Regions from separate parts of the Eisenbergiella sp. OF01-20 genome, predicted to be linked through region 2. Evidence: a T-box and tRNA genes for the amino acid it is inferred to sense, from the RefSeq annotation. Region 2 holds a T-box; the other holds one or more tRNA genes.
What was found. A T-box is a leader RNA that pairs with one kind of tRNA and senses whether it is charged. The one in region 2 lies ahead of metG (methionine--tRNA ligase), so its partner is inferred to be a tRNA-Met.

Region 1 (6,216 bases), on a different contig from region 2:
ACGGAGACAGGATGAAGGATTACTATATTGGTATACATAGGGAAGATCTTGCCGGGGACAGCCGTATCCTTGCCTTTCTGGAAGAAGAGGAACCGGAAAACGGTATGCGTCTGCTGGAAGAGGATTTCTTCGGAAAAGGAGAGCTGGCGGCCCAGTTGTTTGTGGAACGAAAAATTGACGCCACAGCCGTGGTGGCTTTTAACGATGAATTTGCCCTTGGCATGTGCAAACGGTTCCATGCATTGGGAATCCGGGTGCCCCGGGATATTTCCCTGATAGGTATAGACGGCAGCTCCGCCAGAAAATACCAGGATCCCTGTCTCACCTCGGTAGGGCTGTTTCCGGAAAAACAGGGGGCAAAGTGCGTGAACGTCCTGCTGGATATGCTGGAGGGGAAAAAAGTAAAATATATATCAGGGTCACCGGTGAAGCTGGTGAAAGGGGAATCCGTAAAAAAACTGGATTAAAGCCTGTCTGGCGCAAAAGGAATGGAATGAAGTAAACAAGGGAATCAAGGAGGAAAATTCCTCTGCTCGTCAGAGGACTCGCATTTTGCTCCGCAAAACAAGGAGGAAAAAGGAATGGAACGAAGTATGAAGCTTGACAAAATTACATTGGGAACCTGCTATTACCCCGAGCACTGGCCGGAGGAAATGTGGGAAGAGGATCTGCAGCGTATGCTGGAAAACGGGATTGAGGTAATCCGTATAGCGGAATTTGCCTGGAGTAAAATCGAACCCCGGGAAGGGGAATTTACCTACGGATTTTTTGACCGTTTTCTGGAAAAAGCGGAAAAGGCCGGCATGAAGGTTATCTTCTGTACGCCCAGCGCCACACCTCCCGCCTGGTTAACGAACAAATATCCGGAAGTACTTAACGCCAATATGGACGGCGTCCTTTACCGTCATGGCTGCAGACGCCACTATAATTACAATTCTCCCAAATACCAGGAGCTGGTTACACGGATCGTGGAAAAATCCGCCGCCCACTATGCACCCCACCCTGCTATTATCGGCTGGCAGATTGACAATGAACTCAACTGTGAAAAAAATGAATTCTATTCGGAGAGTGACACGATAGCTTTCCGCGTGTTCCTGAAGAAAAAATACCATACGCTGGATGCGCTCAATGAAGCGTGGGGAACCGTTTTCTGGAACCAGACCTATACGGATTGGGAAGAGATCTATGTTCCCCGCCCGACACCAAGTAATGCAACCAATCCTCATGAAGTCCTGGATTATGTCAGATTTGTGTCCGACAGCACCTGCTTTTTTGCAAAAATGCAGAGTGATATCCTGAAAAAATATGTGAAGCCCGGTGATTTTATCACCACCAACGGTCTGTTCGGCAACCTGGACAACCACCGCATGACAGAAGAAAGCCTGGATTTCATCACCTATGATTCCTATCCCAATTTTGCCTACTGCCTGGATTCCTACGAGTCGGAGAAGGACGGTCTGCGGGACAGGAAATGGAGCAGGAACCTGGCGGAGGCAAGAGCCGTATCCCCTGTGTTCGGCATCATGGAGCAGCAGTCCGGGGCAAACGGCTGGAATACCCGTATGGAGGCTCCTACTCCTAAACCGGGACAGATGACCCTTTGGACCATGCAGAGCATCGGCCATGGGGCGGACTATGTGAGCTACTTCCGCTGGCGTACCTGTACGATGGGGACGGAAATCTACTGGCACGGGATTCTGGATTATTCCGGCAGGGACAACAGACGTCTGGCAGAAGTAAAGCAGATACATAAAATGGTCGGTGCGCTGGAGCCTGTGACCGGATCCCATTACCGGGCCGAGGTAGGTATTGTGAAGGATTATGATAACCTTTGGGATGCCGGCCTGGATATGTGGCATCAAAGAGTGGACAGAGAGAGCAGCAAGTCCTTATTTGCCGCCTGTCAGAAAACCCATACGCCTTTTGATTTCTGTTATCTGGATCATATGCGGGCTGAGGACTTGTTCCGGTATAAGGTGCTTTTTTATCCCCATGCCACCATAGTAACCAGTGAAATGGCAGAAAAACTGACGGCCTATGTGGAGCAGGGAGGCTGCCTTGTACTGGGATGCCGCACCGGTTACAAGGATGAAACCGGAAAATGCGTGATGAGCAGGCTTCCCGGGCTGCTGCAGCCCCTTACCGGTACGGATATCCCCGAATACACCTTCGTGTCCCCGGCGGACGGTACGGTTTATGCGGATTGGGACGGCGTGCAGATCGAAGCCTGTATTTTCAATGATTTGCTGGAACCCCTTACGGAGCAGGCCAGGGTGGAAGCAAGATACGTTTCCAGCTATTATGCCGGAACACCAGCCCTTATCAGCAATACAAAAGGGAAAGGACGTGTTTATTATTTCGGAGGCGCCTTTCATGAGCACACGGCCCGTGTATTCCTGGAAAAATTGGGAGTTGCACAGCCATATGGGGATATCCTCACCCTTCCGGAGGGCTGCGAACTGACAGTAAGGGAAAGTGCGGACGGAAGCCGGTATTTCTTTGTGATGAACTACCTGGAGGAAACTGCGGAAATCTGTCTGAAGGAAGTATTCCTGGATTTGTTTGAAGGAAAAGAAGCAGAAGGGAAACTGGAGCTGCCCCCTTATGGGACAAAGGTACTGGCAAAAATAAATAGTATAAACCGATAATTTCATACTGGAAAAAAGTTTCAAAAAATGTGTTGACAAGTTGTCCCATTTTTTGTATACTAATCAAGCAGGTTACGGGTGCGGTCAAAACACTTCAAAACTTGTTTGATTATGGGATCTTAGCTCAGCTGGGAGAGCATCTGCCTTACAAGCAGAGGGTCATAGGTTCGAGCCCTATAGGTCCCATATATTTCGGCGAGATAGCTCAGCTGGCTAGAGCACACGGTTCATACCCGTGGTGTCGAGGGTTCAAGTCCCCCTCTCGCTACTATGTTAAGTACAGCGGAAATGCCCTGTTGGGGGATTTCTGCTGTTTTTTATTGCAGTAACCGGAATACAATTGAGTAGGGTCAATTTTACAATAGAAGGTTATTCCTGGCCGCCCGGATCCATTCCGGTTCGGAGCAGAAGGACGGAAAGGGCGTGTTTTTTCCGGCATCCTTTGTGTAGAAAAAGGATATACCTTATGGTACAATGGCAACAATACAGGCCTGTGAGTACAGCGGGGAATCATCAAAACAACGTGGGCCGGATGCGGAAAAGTATCAGATAAAGAATACTATTGGAACCTGCAGAATGGGGAAGCGAAAAAAAATGTGGAAAAAAGAGATTATTTACGAAGCGGCAAAACCAATCCTCTATTACCTGGTGAAGGAAAACGGAGAATTGTTCCTGAAGCATACTTATGACTGTGACTGTGAAAATCCTGTAGTGGAGGAATGCTTCATTCTCCCCTCACAGGAATCGGAGAACAATAAAGCCTGCCGCATCACTGCCAAACGCCCGTTTCGGGTCGCGGCAGATGAGAAGCACCACAGGGCGGAGATCCTGTTTGACGGCACGGAAGAAGAAATCAGCCTTTCCTTCTATCCGGGAATTCCCCATTGTGACATGATGGGAAATGCTATGATCCTGGAGTTTGAAAATGGGCAGGAGTTTGAAGAAGCCGTTTATCAATTTTACTGGAAGACACTTCTTCCCTCTGTTGCAGAACGAACGGCCGGGGCAGGCTATCCGGTACGGGACGGTTATGTTGTGAGCACACTTCAAAAAGAAGTATATGCAGGAACCTATCCCGATGTGGATCATGAATTCCAAATCAAAGGCCGGGCAGCCATGGGGGATACCTTTGAACTGGGACTGATCCGGCGGATGCTGGAGCTGCAGTTAAAGCTGATGGCGGAGGATCCGGAACAATTGTACCGGGATCCCTGTTCTCTGCAGCCTGACGGTGTCAGGGAATACCATGTGAGGAGAAGCAGTAAGGATCGGCAGACCAATGCGGTGATGTTCCTCATCACCGGCAATGTGGAAATCATTGAATCCGCATGGCTGTATGTGGCGGCCTCCGGAGACTGGGACTGGTTTTTGAATCATAAGGAAGGGCTTGAAAATTCCCTGTCGCTGGTGGAGGACTGTATGGACAGGCAGGGGCGTCTCTGGTCCGATGTTTACTATGAAGATCAAATCATCAAGGACGGAAGGGAATGTATGTCAGCCGCTCTGGCGGCGGATGCCATGAGACGTATGGCAGATTTGGAAAGAAGAGCCGGGGATTCCGAAAAAGAAAAGAAGTATCTGGAGCTGGAAAGGAAACTGGCCCGGGCTATGACGGCGGATCTTCCCGGAGGCTTCTGGGATCGTGAAAACGGACGTTTTATTGACTGGGTGGACAGATGTGGTATCACACACGATCATATCCATCTGTTGGCAAACGAACTTCCTCTGCTGTTTGGTTATGCGGATGCGGGGCAGGAAAAAGCCGTGCAGAAGCTTTTGGAAGAATGCTTTGATGAATTCCAGCGCTTTCCCACCTTTTTATCCGCAAGGATACAGGACTATACCGATTCGGAAATCGGTTTGCCTTATGACCTGTGTGCGGCAGGAAGATATTGGTGCTGGGATTTTGCCTTCTGGGAGTCCCTGGGAAGGAAGGATATGCTTGAGCGGCAGCTTCTGGCTGTCTGCAGACAGGCAAAGCTGGACGGTTATCTGATGGGGGAACGTTATGATATGAATCATATTTTCTATCAGGATGATAAGAACTGGCATGGAGCCGCCCATTATTATGAATATCCCTGTGTATTCATCTGGAACCTGATCCGCGGATATCTTGGGGTACAGCCTGATCTGGATGTGGATGTAAAGATTGCCCCAATGCTGAACAGGCCCGGCAAGGTGAGGCTGGAAGCGGAATGTTATGCCCTGGAATATGAAATGAACGGCAGCAGCTTATCAGTAAAAAATCTGCTGGATCGGCAAAGGACCTTCCTGCTCTGTATGAATGGAAAAGAAAAGAAGGTTACCCTGGGATTCGGCGAAAGCATTTCATGGGATTTTGCGGAATGAGGATGGAAGCTGCAGTGTAGGTCTTAAAACAACATGAATTAATACCTTATTCATTATATTATGGAAGGACCGGCCGGAGCGTAATTCTTGTAATTACGCTTTTTTCATGTCCATATCTTATACAGCCGGAGAAGATAGAACCTTCTGTAAGGGTTTCAAAACCCATAAAAAACGGCTTGTGATACTTCCCAGCCATTCTCCAATATAAAATTGTATTGTATGACTCTTTTTTAGGGAATTTTCCAGACAGCAGAGTGGAAAGTGCCAGGAGTAATGAGATTCCCGGAATTTTCCTTTAAGAGTGTTCAATACACCATTGCCGCAAATTGGTTGATACAAGGAGAGGAAGCAAATATTTCCGGGAATTTTGGCCACATTAATTGCAGAGCTGCGGAGCAATACATAAGGAATGATAATAAAGGATCCGCTCTTTCGATGTCAAAGAAAAAAATACCCGTTGGTTCAGCGGAAAATGAACAGTAACACAAAAGGCATAAAAATTACACATTATACTTGACAAAACCAGCCGCAGCGGTATCATATTTATAATAACTTTGTCTTACATCTTCTTCGTGTCCCATAATGCGGGATGCTGTTACGCAATTAAGCGTTCATTCATATCTGAGATAGTATATTCATTTTATATCCCATTATCTATATACCCACCCTTTTTCGTTTTTGGAATTACCAGCCGCATGGGCACCAGAATCATATCATCCCATGGCAAATTGATAGCTAATTCTTTTCCTGAAGTTCTGCCAGTTTTCTTATCTGATCCAAAGCGTAATCTTGAAATTCAGGGCGTAAGGTTTTGAATATGGACAACGCTTCGTCAACTTTTGCCACGTCGGCAGGGTCGCTGTCAAACATTTCACCTTCGCCGCTTTCCAGCCAATATGGGTTCACTCTATACAGTTGACAAATATGGCGGAGCAGAAGTTCCTTCGGTTTTACGCGATCATATTCCAAGTTGCTTATTACATCACGGCTGACACCCAGCTTCTCGCCAAATTCCCGTTGTGACAGCTTTAAAGCCTCACGAACGGCTCTTATTCTATTAGGCAAATGAGTTTCCTCCTACTACTTTTATATGATTAATGTCACCTCATTTTACAACACAAAAATAAAATAGTCAACACAACGACAATCTCATAAAAGTGTTTACAACACTTATTGACTGTGTTATACTGAGTCTGCAACACAATACATGAAAGGAGGT
Region 2 (6,216 bases):
CCCAGACCGGCATTCATCGCTCTTGCCGCCACCAGGACCTCCGGCACAAACACTTCATTATTTTTGAATTTAGTACCGATAATCATCATGCCGGAAAGAAGCCCGTCATTTAAAATCACTTTGGGATCCTGTCCCTCGTCCAGCGCCTGCTGTACCATTTCCTTAACGATTTTAGCCTTTCCTTTTTGCAGCATTGCCGAGATTTCTGTAATTTCCACCATTTTTTATCCTCCTCCAAAACAGTTTCTTCCGCTTCCTTTGGTTTTTACGGTTATCCCCATACTATACTCTTTTGCTTCTCCTAAATTGGAAAAATTATGGATAGTATGTATTTTTTTAAGGTAACTTTCAAAAAAAAATTGAAACCCTATTTTCGATGTGCTATAATGTCACAAACAATGACTGCTGTAAAAATGGGAATGGTTCCGATCCGTCTGAACCGCTACTAAAAAATGGAGAATTATATGGGCTTGTTTGGCAGATACTGCAGCAACGGAATATTCTTAAGTTCATATGGTACATAGAATATAAATCGAAGGGAATTTTATTTTCTCTTCGATTTTCTAAAGTCAGATACCCCGCAGTCCGCTGCGGGGTATCTGACCGTGACGACTGCTGCCGGTCCTTCGGCCGCTTGCCCAAAAACATCCTGAACTTCCATGTTTTCACAGAAAGGAGACCGTACTAACATGAGACATTTAATGAATCCCCTGGACTTTTCCGCTGAGGAACTGGACAGGCTCTTTGAGACTGCCAGGGATATCGAAGTCAACATGCCTAAATATGCCCACGCCTGTGAAGGGAAAAAACTGGCCACCTGCTTTTATGAGCCGAGCACCCGGACCAGGCTCAGCTTTGAAGCCGCCATGCTGAATCTGGGGGGCAATGTCCTGGGCTTTTCCGATGCCGCCAGTTCTTCCGCTACCAAGGGAGAAAGCGTGGCCGATACCATCCGGATTATTTCCTGTTATGCAGACATCTGCGCCATGCGTCATCCCAAAGAGGGTGCCCCCATGGTTGCCGCTTCCGTTTCCGGGATTCCGGTTATCAACGCCGGCGACGGCGGCCACCAGCATCCCACCCAGACGCTGACGGATTTGATGACCATCCGCACACTGAAGGGGCGTCTGAACCAGCTCACCATAGGTCTCTGCGGCGACCTGAAATTCGGCCGCACCGTACATTCCCTGATCAATGCCCTCGTCCGTTATGATGATGTGCGTTTCATCTTTATATCCCCGGAAGAGCTTCGCGTGCCGGATTATATCACGGAAATGCTGAAGGATAAAAACATTCCTTATGAAGAGGTCATGCAGCTGGAAGAAATTATGCCCCGGCTGGACATCCTCTATATGACCAGGGTGCAGAAGGAACGTTTCTTCAATGAAGAGGATTATGTCCGCCTGAAGGATTTCTATATACTGGATAAGGCCAAGATGAACCTGGCCCCGAAGGATATGCTGGTGCTCCATCCTCTTCCCAGGGTAAACGAAATATCCGTGGATGTGGACGACGATCCGAGAGCCGTATACTTTAAGCAGGCCCAATACGGTGTTTACGTGCGTATGGCCCTGATTCTCACACTGCTGGGGATCACAGTTGATTCCTGACACAATGCCGCAGCCAGACAGCGGATGCCGCTTTTTACAGGCCATCCTTGCGCTCACTACACGAACAGCCCGCTTACCGGGCGGAAAGGTAATCTTATGTTAAATGTTGGAAAAATAGAAGAAGGTTTTGTTCTGGATCATATAAAAGCCGGAACCAGTCTGTCCATATACCGTCATTTACAGCTGGACAAGCTGGATTGTACGGTGGCTATCATCAAAAACGCCAGAAGCAATAAAATGGGAAAAAAAGATATTTTGAAGGTGGAATGTGATGTGGACAGGATGGATCTGGATGTCCTGGCATTCATCGACCACAATATCACCGTAAATATTATTAAGAACGGGGAAATTGTTGAAAAGAAAGAACTAATACTTCCTAAAGAAATTAAAAATGTCATCCATTGTAAAAATCCCAGATGCATAACATCTATTGAACAGGGTCTGCCTCATATCTTTGTACTCTCTGATGAAAAGAAAGAGATTTACCGGTGTAAATACTGTGAAGAGAAATTCGACAGGCGTTCCCTGTAAGGGCGGGGGAAGCTGACGGGGATGGAACGAAAAAAGCTATTGCAAAGAGCTGAGCCGCCAGATCTGCAATAGCTTTTTCTTTATCTTTCTAATTGAACGAATCAATATAACGGTAAATTGCAGCTTCTTCACAAAGGAGCATTAATTCCGTATGGTTTCCCTTCACCTGATTTAGCTGTAAAATCCATATTGGTGCCAGAGGCTTAAAATCAAATAATTCCGTATAAACTTTTACAAATTTATCGGATTTATTCAGATCAAAATAATATTCCCCCTGCCATCCTATTTCTGATTTTCCACCGTATTTATTTTGTAGTGTATAGTGTTCCTCAAGGTAGTCCGCGAACTCATCCAAGCTAATTAAATCTTCAAATGAAAAACGTATTATCGCTAAACCCATTTCCTGTCCATCCGGGGCTTGCAGTTGGAGAAAATATAGATCTACCGAAGTTTTATAACCATTAATTGTATATAACTCCTCAGGCGTATATATTTTAAAGTTACGTCCTCCCATCATCTTTTCTGAGTAATTCTCAGAATCAACGTCTATCCCCAACAGTTCACAAGCTTCCGGCAATGAAGCCCCAAACAGACTCGTACTCTCACAATATTTTATTTCTTTTGATTTTCCACATGCAGTAATTATCATGCCGGAAAAAAGGCATATAATAAAAGCATGTACTATTTTTTTCATCATATAATTAATTTGCCTTTTCTGTTCAATATAGCCCTGTTTCTGACCGGCTTGGGGTTATCCCCTCTTCCAAAATTCATGCCGCGCAATCATAAATACGTACAGGCTTTATCCAGCCTGGCACTTTCTTCTTCCGCAAGCTTTTTATCCAGACGCTGAAATAAAATTCCGATTTCGGGAAGCCGGTACCCCGGCTCCACCTGCTGTTTTTTCCAGTCCGGTGACAGCTGCAGCCAGCCGCAGATTTTCGCGGAAGAAAAGGGGAGGAAGGGGTATAACAGCACCGCCAGATCGGCAATGACCTGGACACAGGTAAACAGCGTATTGCAACAGTCCCCGGTATCGGTGTCACGGGTAATCCAGGGCTGCCGGGAATCAAAATATTTATTTGCCTTCCTCACCAGGCCGAATATTTCATCCACAGCCTCCTTAAGCAGCCCTTTTTCAATCAACTCCGCCGTCCTGCCATACAGTTTTGTTGTCTCTGTCTCCAGTTCCCCGTCCGCTATTCCCCGCGGTACACAACCTCCCAGGTACTTTTGTATAAATACCAGCGTACGGTTCACAAAATTCCCGTATGCGCCAAGCAGTTCCCCGTTATGGCTGTTGATGAATTCCCGCCATGAAAAATCAGCGTCCTTCTTTTCCGGTCCGTTGGCAAGCAGATAATACCGCAGGGAATCACTGTCATATCGGTCTGTGATATCCTTAACCCATACGGCATAGTTATGGCTTGTGGAAATCTTTTTCCCTTCCAGCGTCAGATATTCACTTGACAGGATTTCATCCGGCAGATGCCAGCCCTCTCCGTTAGCCAGCAAAAGGGAAGGGAGAATGATGGTGTGAAAAGGAATGTTATCCTTCCCATGCACATAATAGTGCCTTACCGGACAATCGGGAGATTCCTGCTGCCCGCTCTTCTTATCCGTCTTCCAAAGCTTCCTGAACTCCTCCGGCCTGTCTCTCAGTGCTTCCTTGCCGGAGGATAAATAGCCCAGCACATTTTCTGCCCAAATATAAATTTTCTTGGTTTCATAGCCTTCACGGGGAACCTCAATTCCCCAGTCCAGATCCCGGGTAAGTGCCCTGTCCCGCAAGCCCTCGCTGAGATACTTCCCTGAAAAAGCCAGTGCATTCTTCCTCCAGTTTCCATGGCTTTCCACGTAATCTCTCAGTTCCTGCTCCAGACGGCTTAACGCGATGAACAGATGCCTGCTGCTCCGGAAGGAAATTGCGGAACCGCAGATCGCACAGACCGGGTTTATCAGAGTTTCCGCCTCCAGCACCGCGCCGCACGAGTCACATTGATCCCCTCTCGCTTCCCCTCCGCATTCCGGGCAGCTCCCGGTCACGAACCGGTCCGCCAGAAAAGAACCACAGCTTACGCAAAAGGCCTGGGGCACTTCCTTCTCGTAGACATAGGGACTATCATACAGCTTCCTGTGAAATTCCTTAACAAATTCCTTATGGACGTCGGAGGAGGTTCTGCCGTAATAATCATAGCTGAATCCCAGCTTACGGAAGCATTCTTCAAATTCCCGGTGATAAAACCCGCTGATTTCTTCCGGCGTTTTGCCTTCCTGTCTGGCCCGGATCGCCACCGGTGTCCCATGACAGTCACTTCCCGAAACAAAGCAGACCTTATCTCCTGCCGCCCTGTGGTAACGGGCCAGGACATCCCCCGGAAGCAGGGCTGCAATATGGCCGATATGCAGAGAGCCGTTGGCATATGGCCAGGCTCCTCCAATTACTATATTTCTCATCTTACATTCCTCATTTCTTATTTGTTGTGATAACGCAGATCGCAAAATCCGCTGTTTACAGGCAAAAAAAATCCCTCCTCTCCGAAAAAATAATTTTTCGGGGACGAGAGCATCGCTTCGTGTTACCACCCCAATTCACCTGTCCCTCACGGCACAGGCCTTATCAACTACGGACGAGAAATGATTCATCGATAGTCTATCACGGTAACGGGTGAATCCGTCGCAGCCTGAACCAGCCGGTTTTCGGTGCGCAGCTCCGGGACCATGTTCAATTGCCCTCACTCCCTCCGCTCTCACCAACGCGGATTCTCTGTAAAAGCTCCGGTAACCTACTCTTCCCTTCCATGCATTTTAGGCTATGAAATTATGATTCATTATATGGGGCCTTTTCTTATTTGTCAACCATTTTCAGACCCGTATGAACTGTTACTCATTATACATTTTCACGTCAATTAAAGTGTAAAAGCTGTCCGGTTAAGTGAAATTATTGCTTTTTTATCAGTAACTTTCTATAATAAAAAACAAACATTACAATCAATATATTCTAATCAAGGCCAATTTATACTTTGTATACAACATGATGTATTTTTGACATATCATGTTTTTTATTCCGTTCCATTTACGACAGGACAGGAAAGCAGGAAGGATGAAATGGTTATGGCTGTACAGGAAAATCATTGTAAAATTGTGGACTTCCAGGAATATCTTTCTAAAAAGGAATTGGAACTTCATATGAAAAAAATGGCGAACCGGGAAATTATGGTTATCATCCCCACCCGGCATTCACAAATTGTATCTGTAGGGGAAAAGCTGCTGCTGGGTGAAACGGTAATCCTGAACTTAAACTATCTTGACACAGATACAAGGCAGCGATTCATGGATTTCGTATGCGGTATCTGTTATACCGTGGAAGGAAGGCTAACCTGTATCTCTGCAGGTATATACATTGTCAGTGTGGACGATTACATTGACACTGCCATGGCAGAATCAAAAAACTAGAGGAGATATACGGAAACTATGATTCGGATTGCAATATGTGACGATAACAGAAAGGACGCACGGACCACCAAAGCTTTTCTCCTGTCTTTCATGGAAAGAAAGACCAATGCAGCCTTTCAGGTAAGGGAATTTTCTTCTTCTGCCCAGCTGTTGGCTTCCCTGTCCACGGAAGCCGCTTACCATATCTATCTGCTGGATATCCTGATGCCGGGATATAACGGTATCGATCTTGGACGGGAAATCCATAAATCCAGTCCTTCCGCCCTGGTAATCTATCTTTCCACTTCCCCGGATTATGCCTTGGATGCTTTTCATGTCTTTGCTTTTCAATATCTGGTAAAGCCGGTGACAAGGGAAACGCTCTTCCCTGTCCTGTCGGACGCTCTTTCCCATCTGAAAGAAAACGATACCGGATATTTCCTTCTAAAAACCAAAACAGGAATCGTGAGACTGGAATGCGAACGGATTATGTACATCGAATATCTGAACCATATGATTGAGGTGAATATGGAGGATAACAGCATTTATACCAGTATTACTATGAGAAGTAATTTTGATGAGATCGTAAAACCTCTCACGGAGTTTACTTTCTTCATTAAACCCCACAAGGCTTTTCTGC

Region 1: it encodes a tRNA-Met, which carries the amino acid that the T-box ahead of metG (methionine--tRNA ligase) is inferred to sense. The anticodon was not compared.

Annotation. Positions count from the first base shown of each region.
Region 1 is NZ_QUES01000015.1:72,227-78,442, reverse strand. It holds gene DXA36_RS17690 (LacI family DNA-binding transcriptional regulator) at 1-467, shown strand, start outside; gene DXA36_RS17685 (beta-galactosidase) at 582-2,648, shown strand; tRNA gene DXA36_RS17680 (tRNA-Val) at 2,762-2,834, shown strand; tRNA gene DXA36_RS17675 (tRNA-Met) at 2,843-2,916, shown strand; gene DXA36_RS17670 (hypothetical protein) at 3,243-4,997, shown strand; gene DXA36_RS17660 (helix-turn-helix domain-containing protein) at 5,733-6,062, opposite strand.
Region 2 is NZ_QUES01000005.1:208,241-214,456, forward strand. It holds gene DXA36_RS09490 (corrinoid protein) at 1-221, opposite strand, end outside; gene pyrB (aspartate carbamoyltransferase) at 690-1,610, shown strand; gene DXA36_RS09500 (aspartate carbamoyltransferase regulatory subunit) at 1,707-2,141, shown strand; gene DXA36_RS09505 (hypothetical protein) at 2,230-2,838, opposite strand; gene metG (methionine--tRNA ligase) at 2,925-4,598, opposite strand; T-box leader at 4,695-4,952, opposite strand; gene sepF (cell division protein SepF) at 5,256-5,597, shown strand; gene DXA36_RS09520 (LytR/AlgR family response regulator transcription factor) at 5,616-6,216, shown strand, end outside.